4 regions of the Streptomyces sp. NPDC002825 genome follow, and region 2 is predicted to be linked to each of the others. Evidence: riboswitches for the same ligand, from Rfam matches in the RefSeq annotation. Region 2 holds a riboswitch; each other region holds the start of a gene.
What was found. Region 2 has a riboswitch for cobalamin ahead of ABT041_RS21410 (cobalamin biosynthesis protein). Riboswitches for the same ligand answer to the same signal wherever they lie in the genome.
Positions count from the first base shown of each region.

Region 1: linked by a shared signal. The riboswitch ahead of ABT041_RS15165 (ribonucleoside-diphosphate reductase subunit alpha) and the one ahead of ABT041_RS21410 (cobalamin biosynthesis protein) in region 2 are both predicted to bind cobalamin.
Region 3: linked by a shared signal. The riboswitch ahead of cobN (cobaltochelatase subunit CobN) and the one ahead of ABT041_RS21410 (cobalamin biosynthesis protein) in region 2 are both predicted to bind cobalamin.
Region 4: linked by a shared signal. The riboswitch ahead of ABT041_RS29710 (ABC transporter substrate-binding protein) and the one ahead of ABT041_RS21410 (cobalamin biosynthesis protein) in region 2 are both predicted to bind cobalamin.

Region 1 covers NZ_JBEOVH010000009.1:214,559-219,574, forward strand. The annotation lists gene mctP (monocarboxylate uptake permease MctP) at 1-787, shown strand, start outside; gene ABT041_RS15160 (GNAT family N-acetyltransferase) at 871-1,371, shown strand; cobalamin riboswitch at 1,426-1,548, shown strand; gene ABT041_RS15165 (ribonucleoside-diphosphate reductase subunit alpha) at 1,681-4,035, shown strand; gene ABT041_RS15170 (ribonucleotide-diphosphate reductase subunit beta) at 4,035-5,016, shown strand, end outside.
Region 2 covers NZ_JBEOVH010000016.1:63,762-68,777, forward strand. The annotation lists gene ABT041_RS21395 (alpha/beta hydrolase) at 1-793, opposite strand, end outside; gene ABT041_RS21400 (inorganic phosphate transporter) at 1,181-2,437, shown strand; gene ABT041_RS21405 (hypothetical protein) at 2,454-2,675, shown strand; cobalamin riboswitch at 2,789-2,928, shown strand; gene ABT041_RS21410 (cobalamin biosynthesis protein) at 2,964-3,950, shown strand; gene ABT041_RS21415 (cobyric acid synthase) at 3,947-5,016, shown strand, end outside.
Region 3 covers NZ_JBEOVH010000001.1:196,668-201,683, forward strand. The annotation lists gene ABT041_RS00910 (precorrin-8X methylmutase) at 1-315, opposite strand, end outside; gene ABT041_RS00915 (ferredoxin-like domain-containing protein) at 312-1,553, opposite strand; cobalamin riboswitch at 1,627-1,769, shown strand; gene cobN (cobaltochelatase subunit CobN) at 1,806-5,016, shown strand, end outside.
Region 4 covers NZ_JBEOVH010000029.1:4,455-9,470, reverse strand. The annotation lists gene ABT041_RS29725 (ArsR/SmtB family transcription factor) at 1-70, opposite strand, end outside; gene ABT041_RS29720 (ABC transporter ATP-binding protein) at 55-864, opposite strand; gene ABT041_RS29715 (FecCD family ABC transporter permease) at 861-1,898, opposite strand; gene ABT041_RS29710 (ABC transporter substrate-binding protein) at 1,895-2,950, opposite strand; cobalamin riboswitch at 3,032-3,209, opposite strand; gene ABT041_RS29705 (cold-shock protein) at 3,260-3,466, opposite strand; gene ABT041_RS29700 (TetR/AcrR family transcriptional regulator) at 3,734-4,327, opposite strand; gene ABT041_RS29695 (alkane 1-monooxygenase) at 4,466-5,016, shown strand, end outside.

The sequences.
Region 1 (5,016 bases), on a different contig from region 2:
CCTGTCGTCCCGCAGCCGGAACGTCATCCGCCGCAACACCACGATCCTGCCGCTGTACTCGCTGATGCTGGGCCTGCTCGCGCTGCTCGGCTTCATGGCGATCGCCGCCGGCATCAAGGTCAAGAACGGCCAGCTCGCCATCCCGCAGCTCTTCGAGACCATGTTCCCGGACTGGTTCGCCGGAGTCGCGTTCGCCGCGATCGGCATCGGCGCGCTCGTCCCGGCCGCGATCATGTCGATCGCCGCGGCCAACCTCTTCACCCGCAACATCTACAAGGACTTCATCAAGAAGGACGCCACCCCGGCCCAGGAGACCAAGGTCTCCAAGCTGGTCTCGCTCCTGGTGAAGGTCGGCGCCCTCGTCTTCGTCCTCACCATGGACAAGACCGTCGCCATCAACTTCCAGCTCCTCGGCGGCATCTGGATCCTGCAGACCTTCCCGGCGCTCGTCGGCGGCCTGTTCACCCGCTGGTTCCACCGCTGGGCGCTGCTCGCCGGCTGGGCCGTCGGCATGATCTACGGCACGGCCGCCGCGTACGGCGTCGCCAGCCCGACCCAGAAGCACTTCGGCGGCTCGGCCGCCGAGATCCCGGGCATCGGCGAGATCGGCTACATCGGCCTCACCGCCTTCGTGCTCAACGTCCTCGTCACGGTCGTCCTGACCTTCGTCCTCAAGGCCGTCAAGGCCCCCGAGGGCGTCGACGAGACCTCCCCGGAGGACTACACGGCCGACGCGGGCGACCCCGGCGTCACCGAGCTCCCGAAGGTCGGCACCGCGGCGCACTGACATCACCGTCCGTGAACGGGCCCTGGATCTCCGCGAGGAAATCCAGGGCCCTTCGCCTGCCCCCGCGAGGCAGACTTGCGGGCATGGACATCACGATCAGGGCAGTACGGCCCGAGGAGTACGAGGAGCTCGGCGACCTCACCGGCCTCACCTATCTGAACGACGGGCTGCTGCTGCACGGCGAGGACGACTTCTACCTGGCGGTGCTCCGCGACACGGCACGGCGGGCGCGCGAGAGCGAGGTGCTCGTCGCCGTCGACACCGAAGGCGCGATCGTCGGCGGCGTGACCTTCGCGGAGGGCGGCACCACCTGGGCGGACATCGCCGTCCCCGGCGAGGCCGAGTTCCGGATGCTCGTGGTCGCGCCCGCGGCCCGCGGCAGGGGCGTCGGAGAAGCCCTCGTACGCGCCTGCGTGGACCGCGCCCGGGCCCTCCCCGACTGCGCGCGCCTCGTGCTCTCCACGGCCGATCTGATGGTCTCGGCGCACCGGATCTACGAGCGGCTCGGCTTCGTCCGCACCCCCGAGCGGGACTGGGAACCGATCCCCGACCACTCGCTGTGGACCTACGCCCTGGAGCTGTAGCCCCGGGACCGACACAACATGTGGGGGGTGCCACGAGCGGCGCCCCCCACATGTATGCTCATCCTCGCTGTCGACGCAGGGGAATCCGGCGCGAATCCGGAACTGTCCCGCAACGGTGTGCTTCGTACGGATTCGTACGCGGTGAGTCCGAAGACCTGCCGACAGCGCGCCCGGTCCGTCCGTTCCGGGTGTCACAGACGTCCGGGCCTCGCGGAGTGGGCCGGTGGACGCGGCGCGCCCACGCCCACGGGTGCCCGCCTGCCCGCCTTCCCGCCCGAGGCCCCGAGCCGAGCGAGGGAGAGCCCCCACGTGACCATCGCGCCCGCCGATCCGGCCGCAGCGATCGAGACCGACGGCCCCGGGACCGTACTCCTGCGGACCCTGACCGATCTCACCGCCGACCTCCCGGACACCGACCCCGGCAAGGTCGCCGCCGCCGCCCTCCGCGGCCGCAGCGCCACGTCGGACGAGGCGGAGCTGCGCGAGCTGGCCACCGAGGCGGCCGCCGGCCTGATCGCCGAGGACCCCGCGTACTCCCGGCTCGCCGCCCGGCTCCTCACCATCACCATCGCCGACGAGGCGGCCGGCCAGGGCGCCGTGAACTTCTCGGCCTCCGTCGCCGTCGGTCACCGCGAGGGCCTCATCGCCGACCGCACCGCCGAGTTCGTCGCGCTCCACGCGGACCGGCTCGACGCCACGATCGACCCGGCCGGCGACGACCGCTTCGGCTACTTCGGTCTGCGCACCCTCTACTCGCGCTACCTGCTGCGCCACCCGATCACCCGCAAGGTCATCGAGACCCCGCAGCACTTCATGCTGCGCGTCGCCTGCGGCCTCGCCGGGGACGAGTCGGCCCGCGCCCTGGACGAAGTGAGCGCGCTGTACGGCCTGATGAGCCGCCTGGACTACCTGCCGTCCTCCCCCACGCTCTTCAACTCCGGCACCCGCCACCCGCAGATGTCCTCCTGCTACCTCCTGGACTCCCCGCAGGACGAGCTGGACTCCATCTACGACCGCTACCACCAGGTCGCGCGCCTCTCGAAGCACGCGGGCGGCATCGGCCTCTCGTACTCCCGCATCCGCGCCCGCGGTTCGCTGATCCGCGGCACCAACGGGCACTCCAACGGCATCGTGCCGTTCCTGAAGACCCTCGACGCCTCCGTCGCCGCCGTGAACCAGGGCGGCCGCCGCAAGGGCGCCGCCGCCGTCTACCTGGAGACCTGGCACGCGGACATCGAGGAGTTCCTGGAGCTCCGCGACAACACGGGCGAGGACCAGCGCCGTACGCACAACCTGAACCTGGCGCACTGGATCCCGGACGAGTTCATGCGCCGGGTCAACGCCGACGCCGAGTGGTCGCTGTTCTCCCCGGCGGACGTGCCCGAGCTCGTCGACCTGTACGGCGAGGAGTTCGACGCCGCCTACCGCAAGGCCGAGGCGGCCGGCCTGGCCCGCAAGACCATGCCGGCCCGCGACCTGTACGGCCGGATGATGCGCACCCTCGCGCAGACCGGCAACGGCTGGATGACGTTCAAGGACGCCTCGAACCGCACGGCCAACCAGACGGCCGAGCCGGGCACGGTCGTCCACTCCTCCAACCTGTGCACCGAGATCATCGAGGTCACCAACGACGGCGAGACGGCCGTCTGCAACCTCGGCTCGGTCAACCTGGGCGCCTTCGTGACCGGCGGCGACATCGACTGGGAGCGTCTGGACGAGACCGTCCGCACGGCCGTCACCTTCCTCGACCGGGTCGTCGACATCAACTTCTACCCGACCGAGCAGGCGGGCCGCTCCAACGCCAAGTGGCGTCCGGTCGGCCTGGGCGCCATGGGCCTCCAGGACGTCTTCTTCCAGCTGAAGCTGCCGTTCGACTCGGCCGAGGCGCGCGCCCTGTCCACCCGTATCGCCGAGCGGATCATGCTGGCGGCTTACGAGGCGTCCGCGGACCTCGCCGAGCGCAGCGGCCCGCTCCCCGCCTGGGACAAGACCCGCACCGCCCGCGGCGTGCTGCACCCGGACCACTACGACGTCGAGCTGAACTGGCCGGAGCGCTGGGCCGCGCTGCGCGCCCGCATCGCGTCGACCGGCATGCGCAACAGCCTCCTCCTCGCCATCGCCCCGACCGCGACGATCGCCTCGATCGCCGGCGTCTACGAGTGCATCGAGCCGCAGGTCTCCAACCTGTTCAAGCGCGAGACGCTGTCCGGCGAGTTCCTCCAGGTCAACTCGTACCTCGTCGACGAGCTGAAGAAGCTCGGCGTGTGGGACGCGCAGACCCGCGAGGCGCTGCGCGACTCCAACGGCTCGGTGGCCGGCTTCACCTGGGTCCCGGCCGAGGTCCGCGAGCTGTACCGCACGGCCTGGGAGATCCCGCAGCGCGGCCTCATCGACATGGCGGCCGCCCGCACCCCCTTCCTCGACCAGAGCCAGTCCCTGAACCTCTTCATGGAGACGCCGACCATCGGCAAGCTGTCGTCGATGTACGCGTACGCCTGGAAGCAGGGCCTGAAGACGACGTACTACCTGCGCTCCCGCCCGGCGACCCGGATCGCCCGCGCCGCCCAGGCCGCCGCGCCGATCCCCGTCCAGCAGGCGACCCCCGACGCGGACGCGATCGCCTGCTCCCTTGAGAACCCCGAGTCCTGCGAGGCCTGCCAGTAATGAGTACCGAGAAGAAGAACCTCCTGGACCCGGGCTTCGAGCTCACGCTCCGCCCCATGCGCTACCCGGACTTCTACGAGCGCTACCGGGACGCGATCAAGAACACCTGGACCGTGGAGGAGGTCGACCTCCACTCGGACGTCGCCGACCTCGCCAAGCTCACCCCCGGCGAGCAGCACATGATCGGCCGTCTGGTCGCGTTCTTCGCGACGGGCGACTCGATCGTGGCGAACAACCTGGTGCTGACGCTCTACAAGCACATCAACTCCCCGGAAGCGCGCCTGTACCTCTCGCGCCAGCTCTTCGAGGAGGCCGTCCACGTCCAGTTCTACCTGACGCTCCTGGACACCTACCTTCCCGACCCGGACGACCGCGCGGCGGCCTTCGCAGCGGTCGAGAACATCCCCTCCATCCGCGAGAAGGCGCAGTTCTGCTTCAAGTGGATGGACTCGGTCGAGAAGATCGAGAAGCTGGAAACGGCCGCCGACCGCCGCCGATTCCTGCTGAACCTGATCTGCTTCGCGGCGTGCATCGAGGGCCTGTTCTTCTACGGCGCCTTCGCGTACGTCTACTGGTTCCGGTCGCGCGGTCTGCTGCACGGCCTGGCGACGGGCACCAACTGGGTGTTCCGCGACGAGAGCTGCCACATGGACGCCGCTTTCGCGTTCGTCGACACCGTCCGCGAGGAAGAGCCGGAGCTCTTCGACGACGAGCTCGGCCGACAGATCACCGACATGATCAAGGAAGCCGTCGAGGCGGAGCTGCAGTTCGGCCGCGACCTGTGCGGCGACGGCCTGCCGGGCATGAACACCGAGTCGATGCGCGAGTACCTCCAGTGCGTCGCCGACCAGCGCCTCGCACGTCTCGGCCTCGCGCCCGTCTACGGCTCCGACAACCCCTTCTCCTTCATGGAGCTCCAGGGCGTCCAGGAGCTGACCAACTTCTTCGAGCGCCGCCCGTCCGCCTACCAGGTGGCGGTCG
Region 2 (5,016 bases):
CGAGGACCGGTGAGTCGAGGACGAGGCCGGCGATCCGGTCGCGCACGCCCGATTCGGCGGCGGCGCGCAGGGCCATCGAGGCGCCGGTCCCCCAGCCGTGCAGGACGACCTTGCGGGCGCCGCGGCGGACGGCGTAGCGGATGGCGGCGTCGACGTCCCGCCACTCGGAGTCGCCGAGGTGGGCGAGGCCGTCCGGGGAGGCGGGGGCTCCTTCGTCGCCGCGGTAGGCGGGGACGAGGACGGGGATCTTGCGGCGGTGGAAGAAGGGGACGAGGTTCAGCGGGTGCTCGCGGGTGGTGCCGAGGCCGTGCAGGGCGATCACCCAGGTGGTGCGGTGGCCCGCCACGAGCCAGGCGGGCAGGGGGCCGAGTTCGCCGGGGATCTCGACGTCCTCGTGGGCGAGCCCGAGGGCGCTGATCGGGGTGCCGATGTGCAGCTGGGGGGTGAGCCGGACCCGGGCGCCGGGCCCGAGGACGCCGAGCTCGACCCGCTCCAGGCGGCGGACGACGGTGTCGGCGGTGTGCGGGACCCGGTCGAGGACGGGGCCGAGGACGGCGTGCAGTCCGGGGGCCTCCATCCCGTACGTGCCGGGGCGCAGCGAGGCGAGGCTGCGGGTGAGGGTGATCCGCTCGGGTCCCGTGGCGTGCACGGTGAGCCGGGGGTCTCCGGGCAGTGGTCGTCCGGACGGCGCCTTGAGGGCGACGTCGCTGGCGTACCGGCCGGCCGCGATCGCGGCCGCGCCGACACCGATCAGGGTGGTGACGGCCGCTGCCGTCGCTGTAGCCGGGCGCACGGTCCCAGTCTCGGCAGGACGGGGTGGGGCTGCCACCGGACGGACCCGGACGGGCCCGGACCCGGCCACGGCACCGCCGAACCGGAAGGGTCACCCCGGGGAGTGACATGGGTCTCGTTCGAGGGGTCCCCCGGTCGGATGGCCCCGTCCAGGGAGCGGAACCGGTCGGCCGGGGAGGAACCGGGGCAGGCCGTATGTGCCCCGTGGGGACCGGGATTACCCGTGGTTCCCCGCTGACCGCATCGTGGACAGCTCTCACTCCGGGACCACAAGCGGAACCTCTTGACACCGGATAGGGACACCACGCCGCCCGCCCCAGTTCACCTTCCGTTCACCCAGGTTGCCTACGTTCGACGAGCCACTGACGTCAAACGATTGCCTGGGTAAATGGAACACATCACGCTGCTGCTCGCCATTGTGGTCGTGACAGCTCTCGTGTTCGATTTCACGAACGGTTTCCACGACACCGCCAACGCGATGGCCACGACCATCTCGACCGGTGCTCTCAAGCCCAAGACGGCGGTGGCCATGTCCGCCGTGCTGAACCTCGTCGGCGCGTTCCTGTCCGTGGAGGTCGCCAAGACGATCTCCAAGGGACTCGTCAACGAAGAAGGCATCCAGCCCGAAGTCATCCTCGCCGCACTCGTCGGCGCGATCCTCTGGAACCTGGTGACCTGGCTGGTCGGACTCCCGTCCAGCTCCTCGCACGCCCTGATGGGCGGCCTCATCGGCGCCACCGTCGCCTCGATCGGCATCAGCGGCGTCAACGGCGAGGTCGTCGTCACCAAGGTGCTCATCCCGGCCGTCGCCGCGCCCATCGTCGCGGGCATCGCCGCGATGCTGGCCACGAAGCTGACGTACCGGATCGGCGCCAAGACCGACGAGAAGCACACCGCCAAGGGCTACCGCGTCGGCCAGATCGCCTCCGCCGGTCTCGTCTCCCTCGCCCACGGCACCAACGACGCCCAGAAGACGATGGGCATCATCACCCTGGCCCTGGTCGCCGGCGGCTCCCTCCCCTCCGGCGCCAACCCGCCGGTCTGGGTCATCGTCTCCGCCGGCACCGCGATCGCGCTCGGCACGTACCTCGGCGGCTGGCGCATCATCCGCACCATGGGCAAGGGCCTCACGGACCTCCAGCCGCAGCAGGGCTTCGCCGCCCAGACCAGCGCGGCCACGGTCATCCTGGCCTCCTCGCACCTCGGCTTCTCCCTCTCGACCACGCACTCCGTCTCCGGCGCCGTCATGGGCGCGGGCATGGGCCGCAAGGGCGGTGTCGTCCGCTGGTCGACCGCCACCCGGATGTTCGTCGCCTGGGGCCTGACCCTGCCGGCCGCGGCCCTGGTCGCCGCGGGAGCCGAGTTCGTCGCCCGCCAGGGCGCCTGGGGCGTCTACGTCGTCGCCGCCTTCCTGGTGGCCTCCTGCATCGGCATCTGGCTGGTCTCCCGCCGCGAGGTGGTCGACCACACCAACGTCAACGAGGTCGAGGCCGAGAGCGCGGGTGTCGTGACCACCGCGATGGCCGCCGTCACCCCGCCGCCGGCCGGTTCCGTCGCCGCCGTCGCGGACGAGGACCTGAAGACCACCATCCCCGCGCCGGCCCCCACGGACCCGGCCGCTCCCCCGGCCACCGCCGCGGTCTAAGGAACTGGAACCAAGCATGAAGATCGACTGGGCAGCTCTCGGCTCCGTCTTCGGAGTCAGCCTCGTGGCGACCGTCGCCCTCGTGGGCCTCTTCACCCTCGGTGTCGTCGGCCTCTCCAAGCAGGAGGAGGCCGCCGCCCAGGGAGGCTCCGCCACCCTGGCCCGCACCGGCGCCTACGCCTGCTTCGCCCTGTGCGTCGCGGCCGTGGGGTACGGCATCTACATGATCGTCGCCTGACGCGTCGGGCGTGACCGGCGGGGCGGTCCGCACCTTCGGGTGCGGACCGCCCCGCCGTCGTGTTTGTGGTGCTTCGCACAGTGACGCGGTGCAGGTCAAGGGTGAGTTGACGGCTGTTCTCGGGCCGTGGTGGACTGCCGAGGCCATTACGGCGGCAGTAGAGGAAGTCCGGTGCGATTCCGGCGCGGTCCCGCCACTGTGACCGGATCCCAAGGGTCCGGGAGTCAGGAACTCTCGCCGCCGGTCACGTCGATCCAGGGCGCGGACCCTGAGTGAGGACACAGCGCCATGCCCGGCCGCAGCCCCATCCGCTCCAGAGCCAGCCGCCTCGCCCCGGACGGATTCGCGTACGGCGCGGCCGCCGGTCTCGCCGTCGACCTGCTCCTCGGCGATCCCCGCCGCGGACACCCCGTCGCCGCCTTCGGCCGGGCCGCGAGCCGGGTCGAGAAGGCCCTCTGGCACGACCACCGCGGCTGGGGCGCCCTGCACACCGCCGTGTGCGCCGGTGCCACCGTCACGGCCGGCGCCCTCGCCGCCCGTGCGGTACGGGGCAGCCGCGCCGCCTCCGTCGCCCTCACAGCCGCCTCGGTCTGGGCCGTCGTCGGCGGTACGACCCTGGGGCGCGAGGCCCGCGCGATCGGCGGCGCCCTCGCCGCCGGGGACCTGGAGGTCGCCCGGGAACGGCTCCCGCACCTGTGCGGCCGCGACCCGCAGTCCCTCGACGGTCCCGCGATGGCCCGCGCGGTCGTCGAGTCCGTCGCCGAGAACACCTCCGACGCCGTCGTGGGCGCCCTCTTCTGGGGAGCGGTCGCGGGCGTGCCGGGGCTGGTCGGCTTCCGCGCGGTGAACACCCTCGACGCGATGGTCGGCCACAAGTCCCCCCGGTACCGCCGGTACGGCTGGGCCTCTGCCCGCCTCGACGACGTGGCCGGCTGGCCCGGGGCCCGGCTGACGGCCGCCCTGGCGACGGTCGCCGGCGGCGATCCGCGCGGAGCCGTACGGGCCTGGCGGGCGGACGCCGCCAAGCACCCGAGCCCCAACGCCGGACCGGTCGAGGCCTCCTTCGCGGGCGCCCTCGGCGTGCGGCTCGGGGGCACCCTCTCGTACGCCGGACGGGTCGAGCACCGGCCCGTCCTCAACGGCGAGGGGCGGCCCGTCGAGGTCGCCGACATCGACCGCGCGGTCCGGCTCTCCCGCCGGATCACCGGACTGACCCTGGCCGCCTGCGTCGGCGGCCGCATGATCGCGAGCGCGCTGAAGCGGAGGAACGCATGAGGGGTGGGGGGCTGCTCGTCGCCGGGACCACGTCCGACGCGGGCAAGAGCGTCGTCACGGCCGGCATCTGCCGCTGGCTGGTCCGGCAGGGCATCAAGGTCGCACCGTTCAAGGGACAGAACATGTCCCTCAACTCCTTCGTCACGCGGGAGGGCGCCGAGATCGGCCGCGCGCAGGCCATGCAGGCGCAGGCGGCCCGGGTGGAACCCACCGCCCTGATGAACCCGGTGCTGCTCAAGCCCGGCAGCGACCGCTCCAGCCAGGTCGTCCTCATGGGCAGGCCGGTCGGCGAGATGAGCGCCCGCGGCTACCACGGGGGCCGGCAGCAGACGCTCTTCGAACCGGTGATGGCGTGCCTGGAGGAGCTCCGGGGCACGTATGACGCCGTGATCTGCGAGGGGGCGGGAAGTCCGGCCGAGATCAACCTGCGGCGCACGGACATCGTGAACATGGGCATCGCGCGCGCCGCGAAGCTGCCCGTCGTCGTGGTCGGGGACATCGACCGGGGCGGGGTCTTCGCCCAGTTCTTCGGGACGACGGCGCTCCTCGCGCCCGAGGACCAGGCGCTCGTGGCGGGGTATCTGGTGAACAAGTTCCGGGGCGACGTGTCCTTGCTCGAACCCGGGCTCGACATGCTGCACGGGCTCACCGGACGCCGGACCTTCGGTGTCCTGCCGTACGCGCACGGGCTCGGCATCGACGAGGAGGACGGCCTGCGGGTCTCCCTGCGCGGCACCGTCCGCGAGTCGGTCGTCGCGCCGCCGGTCGGCGCGGACGTGCTGCGGGTCGCCGTCTGCGCCGTACCGCTGATGTCCAACTTCACGGACGTCGACGCGCTCGCCGCCGAACCCGGCGTCGTCGTCCGCTTCGTGGACCGGCCCGAGGAAGTCGTCGACGCCGACCTCGTCGTCGTGCCGGGCACCCGGGGCACGGTCAAGGCGCTGGCGTGGCTGCGGGAGCGGGGGCTCGCCGACGCCCTCGTCCGGCGCGCGGCCGAGGGCCGGCCGGTGCTCGGCATCTGCGGCGGCTTCCAGGCCCTGGCCGAGCGCATCGAGGACGAGGTCGA
Region 3 (5,016 bases), on a different contig from region 2:
GGAGAGGGCGCAGAGCACCTCGTTGTCGGCGGGCAGCCGCTTGCGGGTGACACCGCTGGCGACCATCTGCGCGTCGCAGAGGATGGGGGCGCCGGCGCGGAGGGCGGCGCGGGCGCTCGCGACGACCTGCGGCGAATACGCGATGTCCTGCACGAGGTCGGTCATGCCGCAGGCGTGGATCATCCGGACCGCCACCTGGGCGACGTCGGCGGGCAGGCCCGCGAGGTCCGCCTCGGCGCGGATGGTGGCAAAGGACCGGCGGTAGATCTCCGTCCCGTCCTTCTCGTAGTCGAACATCCTGGTGCTCTCGCTCATCTCGTGTGGGTCGGCAGGCTGCGGGCCGTGGTCACTGCTTCGGGCAGGGAGGTGCGGGGGGTGGGGACGCCGTCCACCAGGTAGGTGTGGTCGCCGGTGGCGAGGACGTCGACCCAGGTGCCGTGCGGGTGGCCGCAGCGGCGCTCGCACCCGGAGTAGTGGACGGGCAGGCCCCCGCGGTGGACGAGGCCGGCGTCCGTGCGTACGTCGGCGAGGGACTTGGCGCAGCCGGGCCGCCCGGTGCAGGCGCTGACCCCGACCGAGGGCAGGTCCGGCCGGGTGACCAGGCCGTACGTCTCCAGGCCGGGCAGCCGGTCGGCCGGGGCCCCGACGACGACCACTCCCCGCCAGGGGGTCAGCCGCAGCTCCTCGGCCCCGTCGGCCAGGGCCCGCAGCTGGGCGGCCGTCAGCCGGCCGAGCGGGGCGAGGACGTGCAGGGCCCGGTCGCCGAGCGGACCGGGGGCGGGCGGCGGGGACACGGGAAGCTGCGGTACGGGTACGGGCTCCGCCGCGATCCCGGCCCGCGCGAGGGCCCCGGCCCAGTCCGGCACGTGCGCGTCGGGCAGCTCGTGCGGCCGCCAGGCCCCGTTCCCGGCGGCCTCGGCGGCGTCGAGGAACGCGAGGGCGGCGGTGAGGGCGGCGGGGACGGCGTCGGCGGCGGCGAGCCGCAGGACCAGCGAGCCGAGCCGCAGCAGGACGGACCCGTCCGGTCCTGCGATCAAGCTCACATCGCCGCCGAGTCCGGCGACGTCCCCGCGTCCGTCGTCGAGGAGGAACAGGAACCGTCCCGAAAGGGACGCGGCCCGGGGCTCGGCGCACAGGGCGGCATCGAGCTCACGCGCCCACAACTGCACGTCCGCGTAGCCGAGTCCGTCGAGGCCGGCGGCCGGCGAGGCCACGATGTTGCGGACGCGTTCGTGGGTGGGGGAGGGCAGCAGCCCCGCCCCGGCCAGGAGCTCGGCCAGCTCCGCCCCGCAGCCCTCGCCGAGGCCGCGCAGCTCGGCGTTGCCGCGCGAGGTGATGCTGATCCGCCCGTCGCCGAGGGCTTCGGAGGCCCGGGCCAGAACCTCTGCCTGATGGACCGTCAGGCGTCCTGCGGGCAGGCGCAGTCGGGCGAGGCGTCCGTCGTCGGCGGGGTGCAGGCGCAGCGCCCCGGGGCAGGCGTCGCCACGGTCCCGTATGCGAACTTCGCCCGGTTCGGGCGTCGGAGGTGGGGTGGGCGGCATGGCGGCGAGCATACCCACGGGGAACCGGCCGGCCACTGGGTGTGATCCGGTCGACCCCGCCGTTCCCTGGGGCCCGTCGACGCCACGATCTAGGATGCAGATCGGCATGGGGTCCCAGGACCCCGGGGAGGAAGCCCGGTGAGAATCCGGCGCGGTCCCGCCACTGTGAGCCCGTACCCGCGAGGGGACGGGTGAGTCAGGAACTCCCGCCGTCCACTGACCACCCGGGGCGCGGACAACCCCGAGGAAGGGCCTGAGCTCGCCATGCTCCTGCTGCTGTCGCACTCCGACACCGACCTGCTCAGCGCCCGCGCGGCCAATGCCGCCCAGGCCGAGGGAGCGGTCGCGTACCGCTTCGCCAACCCCTCCCGGCTCCCCCTCGCCGACCTCCCGGACCTGCTCGACGGCGTCGACCTGGTCGTCGTCCGGCTCCTCGGCGGCGTCCGCTCCTGGCAGGAGGGCCTGGACACGGTCCTCGCCGCCGGAAAGCCGGTCGTCGTGCTCAGCGGCGAACAGGCCCCCGACGCCCAGCTGATGGAGGCCTCCACCGTCCCCGTCGGCGTCGCCACCGAGGCGCACGCCTATCTGGCGCACGGTGGCCCGGCCAACCTGGAGCAGCTGGCCCGTTTCCTCTCCGACACCGTCCTGCTCACCGGCCACGGCTTCGAGGCCCCGGCCGCCGCCCCCACCTGGGGCCCGCTGGAGCGGACCGCACGGAACGAGACCGGCCCCACCGTCGCCGTGCTCTACTACCGCGCCCACCACATGAGCGGCAACACCGCCTTCGTCGACGCCCTCTGCGGCGCCATCGAGGACGCCGGCGCCCGGGCGCTCCCGCTGTACGTGGCGTCCCTGCGCGCCCCCGAGGCGGAGCTCGTCGACACCCTGCGCACGGCCGACGCGATCGTCACCACCGTCCTCGCCGCCGGCGGCACCAAGCCCGCCGAGGCGCAGGCCGGCGGCGACGAGGAGGCCTGGGACGCGGGCGCGCTCGCCGCGCTCGACGTGCCGATCCTCCAGGCCCTGTGCCTGACCGGCTCCCGGTCGGCGTGGGAGGAGAACGACGAGGGCCTCTCCCCGCTCGACGCCGCCAGCCAGGTCGCCGTGCCCGAGTTCGACGGCCGGCTCATCACCGTCCCGTTCTCCTTCAAGGAGATCGACGCCGACGGTCTGCCCGCGTACGTCGCCGACGCCGAGCGCGCCGCCCGCGTCGCCGGCATCGCCGTCCGGCACGCCCGGCTCCGTCACATCCCGAACGCCGAGAAGAAGCTGGCGCTCGTCCTCTCCGCGTACCCGACGAAGCACTCCCGCATCGGCAACGCCGTCGGTCTCGACACCCCCGCCTCCGCCGTCGCCCTGCTGCGCCGGCTGATCGCCGAGGGGTACGACTTCGGGCCCGAGGCCGACCTCCCGGGTCTGGTCTCCGGCGACGGCGACGAGCTGATCTACGCCCTCATCGAGGCCGGCGGCCACGACCAGGACTGGCTGACCGAGGAGCAGCTCGCGAAGAACCCGGTCCGCATCCCGGCCGCCGACTACAAGCGCTGGTACGCGACGCTGCCCGCCGAGCTCCGCGAGCAGGTGGAGGAGCACTGGGGTCCGGCGCCGGGCGAGATGTTCCTCGACCGGTCCCGCAACCCGGAGGGGGACATCGTCCTCGCCGCCCTGCGGCGCGGGAACCTCCTGGTCCTCATCCAGCCGCCGCGCGGCTTCGGCGAGAACCCGATCGCGATCTACCACGACCCCGATCTCCCGCCGTCCCACCACTACCTGGCCGCCTACCGCTGGATCGCCGCCCGCGCCGAGGACGGCGGCTTCGGCGCCGACGCCATGGTCCACCTGGGCAAGCACGGCAACCTGGAGTGGCTGCCCGGCAAGAACGCCGGCCTGTCCGCCGCCTGCGGCCCCGACGCGGCCCTCGGCGACCTGCCGCTGATCTACCCGTTCCTCGTCAACGACCCGGGCGAGGGCACCCAGGCCAAGCGGCGCGTCCACGCGACCCTCGTCGACCACCTGGTGCCGCCGATGGCCCGCGCCGACTCGTACGGAGACATCGCGCGCCTGGAGCAGCTCCTCGACGAGTACGCGCAGATCAGCTCGATGGACCCGGCGAAGCTCCCGGCCATCCGCGCCCAGATCTGGACTCTGATCCAGGCCGCGAAGCTCGACCACGACCTCGGTCTCGAGGAGCGCCCGGAGGACGACGGCTTCGACGACTTCCTGCTGCACGTCGACGGCTGGCTGTGCGAGGTCAAGGACGCCCAGATCCGCGACGGCCTGCACGTCCTCGGCGGCGCCCCGGTGGGCGAGGCCCGGGTCAACCTGGTCCTCTCCATCCTGCGCGCCCGCCAGATCTGGGGCGGTACGCAGGCGCTGCCGGGCCTGCGCGAGGCGCTGGGCCTGGACGAGTCGGCCGCGACCCGCACGAGCGCCGACGCCGTCGAGGCCACGGCCCGCGCGCTGGTCCAGGCGATGGAGGACGCGGACTGGGACGAGGCCGCGATCCCGGGCATCACCGACGGCCACGGCCACGACGTCCGGGAGGTGCTGTACTTCGCCGCCCGCCAGGTCGTGCCGCGCCTCGCCGCCACCACGGACGAGCTCGCGCACGCCGTGCACGCGCTCAACGGCGGCTTCGTGCCGGCCGGTCCGTCCGGCTCCCCGCTCCGTGGCCTGGTCAACGTCCTGCCGACCGGCCGGAACTTCTACTCGGTCGACCCGAAGGCCGTGCCGTCCCGGCTCGCCTGGGAGACCGGCCAGGCGCTCGCGGACTCGCTCCTGGAGCGCTACCGCACCGACAACGGCGAGTGGCCGACCTCCGTCGGCCTCTCCCTCTGGGGTACGAGCGCGATGCGCACCGCGGGCGACGACGTCGCCGAGGCGCTCGCCCTGCTCGGCGTCCGCCCGCTGTGGGACGAGGCCTCGCGCCGTGTGAACGGCCTGGAGCCGATCCCGCTCGCCGAGCTCGGCCGCCCGCGCATCGATGTGACGCTGCGCATCTCGGGCTTCTTCCGGGACGCGTTCCCGCACGTCATCGGCCTCCTCGACGACGCCGTACGGCTGGTGGCGGGCCTGGAGGACGAGTCCGCCGAGGACAACCACGTGCGGGCGCACGCGCAGGCCGACCTCGCCGAGCACGGCGACGAGCGGCGCGCGACCACCCGCATCTTCGGCTCGCGCCCCGGCACGTACGGCGCGGGCATCCTCCAGCTGATCGACAGCCGCGACTGGCGCACGGACGCCGACCTCGCGGAGGTCTACACGGTCTGGGGCGGCTATGCCTACGGCCGTGGTCTCGAAGGCCGCCCGGCCCGGGAGGAGATGGAGACCGCGTACAAGCGGATCGCGGTCGCCGCGAAGAACACGGACACCCGCGAGCACGACATCGCCGACTCCGACGACTACTTCCAGTACCACGGCGGCATGGTCGCGACCGTCCGCGCGCTGACGGGCACGGCCCCCGAGGCGTACATCG
Region 4 (5,016 bases), on a different contig from region 2:
GTTCACGCGCTCCTGGAGTCCGCTCGTGCGGGCGGGAGGCGGCGGCTGCGGGGTCTACGGGCTCGGGCATGGGGCCACCGTACCCAGGAAGCGGATGTGGGGGCGCCCCTCGGGTCCGGGCCGGGTCACGGCGCTGCGGACCCCGTACACCTCGGCGATGAGCTCCTCCGTGAGGACCTCCTCGGGCGGGCCGCTCGCCACCACCCGGCCCCGGGCGAGGACCACGAGCCGGTCGCAGTGCATCGCCGCGAGGTTGAGGTCGTGCAGGGCGACGACGGCGGTGAGCCGGAGTCCGGCGACGAGGGCGAGGAGGTCGAGCTGGTGCTGGATGTCGAGGTGGTTGGTGGGCTCGTCGAGGAGGAGCTCGCGCGGTTCCTGGGCGAGGGCACGGGCGATCTGGACGCGCTGGCGTTCGCCGCCGGAGAGGGTGCGCCAGGGCTGGCGGGCGCGTTCGGTGAGTCCTGTCCGTTCGAGGGCGGTGCGGACGGCGGTCTCGTCGGCGGCCGAGGGCGGGGTCCAGGCCCTGCGGTGCGGGATGCGGCCGAGGCGTACGACGTCGGCGACGGTCAGGTCGGTCTGTGTGTCGGCCTGCTGCTCGACGGTGGCGAGGCGCCGCGCGACCGTGCGGCGGCCGAGCCCGCCGAGCGGCTCGCCGTCGAGGGTGACGAGCCCGGAGTCGGGGGCGAGGACGCCGGCGAGGAGCCGCAGCAGGGTGGACTTGCCGGAGCCGTTCGGCCCGAGCAGCCCGGTGACGGTGCCGGGGGCGAGGGAGACGCTGACCCCGTCGAGGACGAGGGTGTCGCCGGCCGTGCGCGAGACCCGGTCGGCGCGGAGCCCCGGGTCGGCGGAGGCTGTCGTGGTCATCGGCTGCTCCTGGTGCGGTACAGGACGAGGACGAAGGCCGGTACGCCGATCAGCGAGGTCACCACGCCCACCGGCACCTCCTGCGGGTCGAGGACCGTACGGGCGAGCGTGTCGGCCCAGACGAGGAACACCGCCCCGGCCAGCGCGGTGACCGGCAGCAGGCGGGCGTGCCCGGGGCCGGCGAGCGCGCGGGCGGCGTGCGGCAGGACGAGCCCGACGAAGCCGATCGCGCCGGCGGCGGAGACCAGGGCGGCCGTCAGGAGGGCGGTGACGCAGAGCAGGACGAGCCGGGTCCGCGCGACGGCGACGCCGAGCGAGGCGGCGGCCTCCTCGCCGAAGGCGAAGGCGTCCAGGGTCCTCGCGTACCCGCCGCAGATCAGCAGGGCCGCCGCGAGGACGGCGAGGCACATCCACACGTCGCTCCAGCCGGCCCCGGCGAGCGAGCCGAGCAGCCAGAACAGCACGCCGCGGGTGGTCTCGGCGTCGGCGGCGGTCATCACGACGAAGGAGGTGAGCGCGGAGAAGAGCTGCATCGCGGCGACGCCCGCGAGGACCACCCGGTCCGTGGAGCCGCCGAGGGTGTGGCTGAGCAGCAGGACGAGCGCGAAGGAGACCACCGCCCCCAGGAACGCCCCGCCGGTGACGGAGAGGATCCCGCCGCCGATGCCGAGGACGACGACCGCGACCGCGCCCGTCGAGGCCCCGGAGGAGACGCCGAGGACGAAGGGATCGGCGAGCGGGTTGCGCAGGAGCGACTGCATCACCGCCCCGCAGACGGAGAGTCCGGCACCGCAGACGGCGGCGAGGAGGGTACGGGGCAGCCGCAGGTCCCAGACGATCCCGTCGCGGATCGGCGAGAGGCCGGAGGCGGCGCCGCCGAGGTGGGCGGCGATCACGGAGCCGGCCTCGCCGACGCCGATGTCGGCAGGGCCGATGGTGACGGCCACGGCGACGGACAGGCAGAGCAGCGCGAGCCCGGCCGCCGCCCACAGGAACGCCGTCGCGGACGTGAAGGGCCGCTGTGCGGTGCTCACTTCGCGAGACCGTACGAGCGGAGGGCGGCCGCCACCTTCTCGATGCCCTCGACCGTGCGCAGGGTGGGGTTCATCGCCTGGCCGCTGAGCAGGACGTACCGCTTGTGCTTCACGGCCGTCATGTTCCGGGTGACGGGGTCGGACTCCAGGAACTCGATCTTCTTGGCCGCGCTCTCGGCGGACTGCGCGCGGCGGGTCAGGTCGCCGATCACGAGGACGTCGGGGTCGCGGTCCGCGACGGTCTCCCAGTTGACCTGGGGCCACTCCTCGCGGGTGTCGTCGAAGACGTTCTTCGCGCCGAGCGCGTTGGTGACGATCCCGGGCGCCCCGCAACAGCCCGCCATGTAGGGCGCCTTGGCGTCGGAGTACCAGTAGAGGACGGTGGCGTCGGTGAAGTCGGCCGCCGCCGTGGCCTTCGCGACCCGGCCCTCGAGCCCGGCGACGAGCTTCTCGCCGCGCTCGGGGACCCCGAACACCCGGGCCAGGTCGCGGATCTCGCCGTAGACCGTCTCCATGGTGAGGGGCCGGGTGCGGACGCCGTCGCCGTCGCCGCTGTTGTCCTTGCCGACGCAGTCGGTGGGCGAGAGGTACGTGGGGACGCCGAGCTGCTCGAAGCGTTCGCGCGGCGCGACCCCGCCCTTGCCGAGGGTGTACGCGAACGAGGCGGCCGCGAAGTCGGGTTCGGCGTCCAGGACCTTCTCGAAGGAGGGGTAGCGGTCGGCGAGGCGCGGGACCTTCGCGTTCTCCTTCTCCAGGCCCTTGAGCACCGGGTCCGTCCAGGTCGCGGTGCCCACCATGCGGTCGGCGAGGCCGAGGGAGAGCATGATCTCCGCCGCGCCCTGGTCGAGGGCGACGGCCCGGCGCGGGGCGCGGTCGACACGGACCTGCCGTCCGCAGTTGTCGTCGAAGGTGACGGGGTAGCCGCGCTCCGGGGCGGCTCCCTTCCCGTGCGGTGCGGCGGGTCCGCCGCCGCAGCCGGTCACCGTCGCGGTGAGGAGCAGGACGCCGGCCAGGGCGGGCACGGCGGAGCGGACGGGGTGTGCGAGCGGCACGGGGGACTTCCTCTGCGTCCACGGCTCATACGCGGAGCCTGTCGTACGGTGCTCCCCGGACGGGCGCGTGCCGCCGGGGCCGCCAGCAGGTCTTCGGACTCGGGGTCAGCCGGACGGAGCGCCTTCCCGGGCTCGTCGTGCCGCCCAGTGGCCGATGCTCCGCCCGTCGCCCTCACCGCTGCGCGTCAGTTCCGGTCTCGCACCGGATTCCCTGACCCGTGGACGTACCCGTTCAGGTGCGTACAAAGGTGCGACTGGCCTCGGCACAGTACCACCGGCCGGCCGTCGCACCCGGGACGCCCGTGGATGTCAGACGCGCAGTTCCTTCGCCTCGAAGCGGCCGTCGCCGAGGACCAGGACGAAGGAGACCTGCTGCCCCTCGGAGACCGTCCGCCCCTCGCTCTCGATGTCCTCGGCGCTGAAGTACACCTGCTCCTCGGAGCCCACGGGGACGACGAAGCCGTACCCGCCGCGACGGTTGAAGGACTGCACGAACCCTTTGCTTCTGCCTTCCACGGCGGCCTCCTCGTCGGCACGGGAGGCGCGGTCGAGGGTGTCCGGCCCCGGGCGGGCCGTGTCCGCGCCTCAGGGGAGATGTACCCCGCGGGCCCGCCCTTCGCCACCGCCGCCGACCGGGCGAAACCAACCGAGATGATCTCGTACAATATTCAACAGAGGCCCGCTGCCGGAGATCCCCCGTGTCCGTCAGCGGGCCTCGCCGTCGTCCACCGGCCCCGGGGAAGCCCCGCCCGGGGCACCGGCCCCCGCGCAATCCCCGACGGGTCAGGCGCGGCGCGGGTACGCGATCCGTGCCGTGATCCTGGCGATGCGCCGCGCCGACTCCTCCGGCGCGGCCACCGGCTGGACGATGTGGCTCACGGTGAGCCGCACGATCGTCTCGACGGCGAGGCCGCGGGACTCCTCGTCGACGTCGGGCCAGGCCTCGGTCGCGTACGCGTCGAGCATCGCCATCGCCGTGCCGAAGACCGGCTCCGGGCGCGTGGTGAGATAGGCGAGGAGATCGTCCTCGCCGCCGCGCGCGGCGAGCAGGACGCTCTTGATGAGGGGGTTGTCCACGGCCTGCTGGAGCGTGTACCCGACACCCGCCGCCGCTGCCGCCTCCAACTCGCCCCGGTGAGCGTCGAGTTCGCGCTGGATGCCGAGGAGGAAGCCCTCCACCTCGCGCTGGACCAGGGCGTTGCCGACGGCCTCCTTCGAGCCGAACTCGTTGTAGAGCGTCTGGCGGCTGATCCCGGCGGCCCGCGCGATGCCGGCCATGCGGAGGCCGCCCCAGCCGTCGGCGGCGACCAGCCGGTAGGCGGCGTCGAGCACCTGCTCACGCAGGAGGGACCGAACACTCTCGCGGAAACGTGTCATCGTGCCCCCACTTTATCCACCGGATCCCCGCCGGCTCTGCGCACCGGGGCCTGTCCAGCGCATTGACACCTTCACGGCGACCCGTCTATCAAATGGACAGAACGCATGTGAAGTGTCCACCTCTCCGAGGAGCCGGTCTTGGCCCTGCACAGCGACTCCCCCGAAGCCCCCGCCGCCTGGCGCGACCCCAAGCGCCGGCTCTGGCCGCTCGGCCTGCTCATCCCGGCCTTCCCCTTCCTCTCCTGGGGTCTGGTCGCCGCCACCGGGCTCCGCGTCTTCTGGTGGACCGGGATCCTCGTCCTGTACGTGATCTTCCCGGTCGTCGACCACGTGATCGGCAAGGACTCCGGCAACCCGCCGGACAGCGCGCTCGCCCACCTGGAGCAGGACCGCTACTACCGCTGGTGCACCTACCTCTACCTCCCCCTGCAGTACACGGGGCTCGTCCTGGGCTGCTGGCTGATCACCCGGGGCGACCTCGCCCTCGTGGACCGGATCGGGCTCACCTTCACCCTCGGTGGGGTCGCCGGCATCGCGATCAACACCGCCCACGAGCTGGGGCACAAGACGGAGGCCCTGGAGCGCCGGCTGTCCCGGATCGCGCTCGCCCAGACCTGGTACGGCCACTTCTACGTCGAGCACAACCACGGCCACCACATCCGCGTCGCCACACCGGATGACCCGGCGAG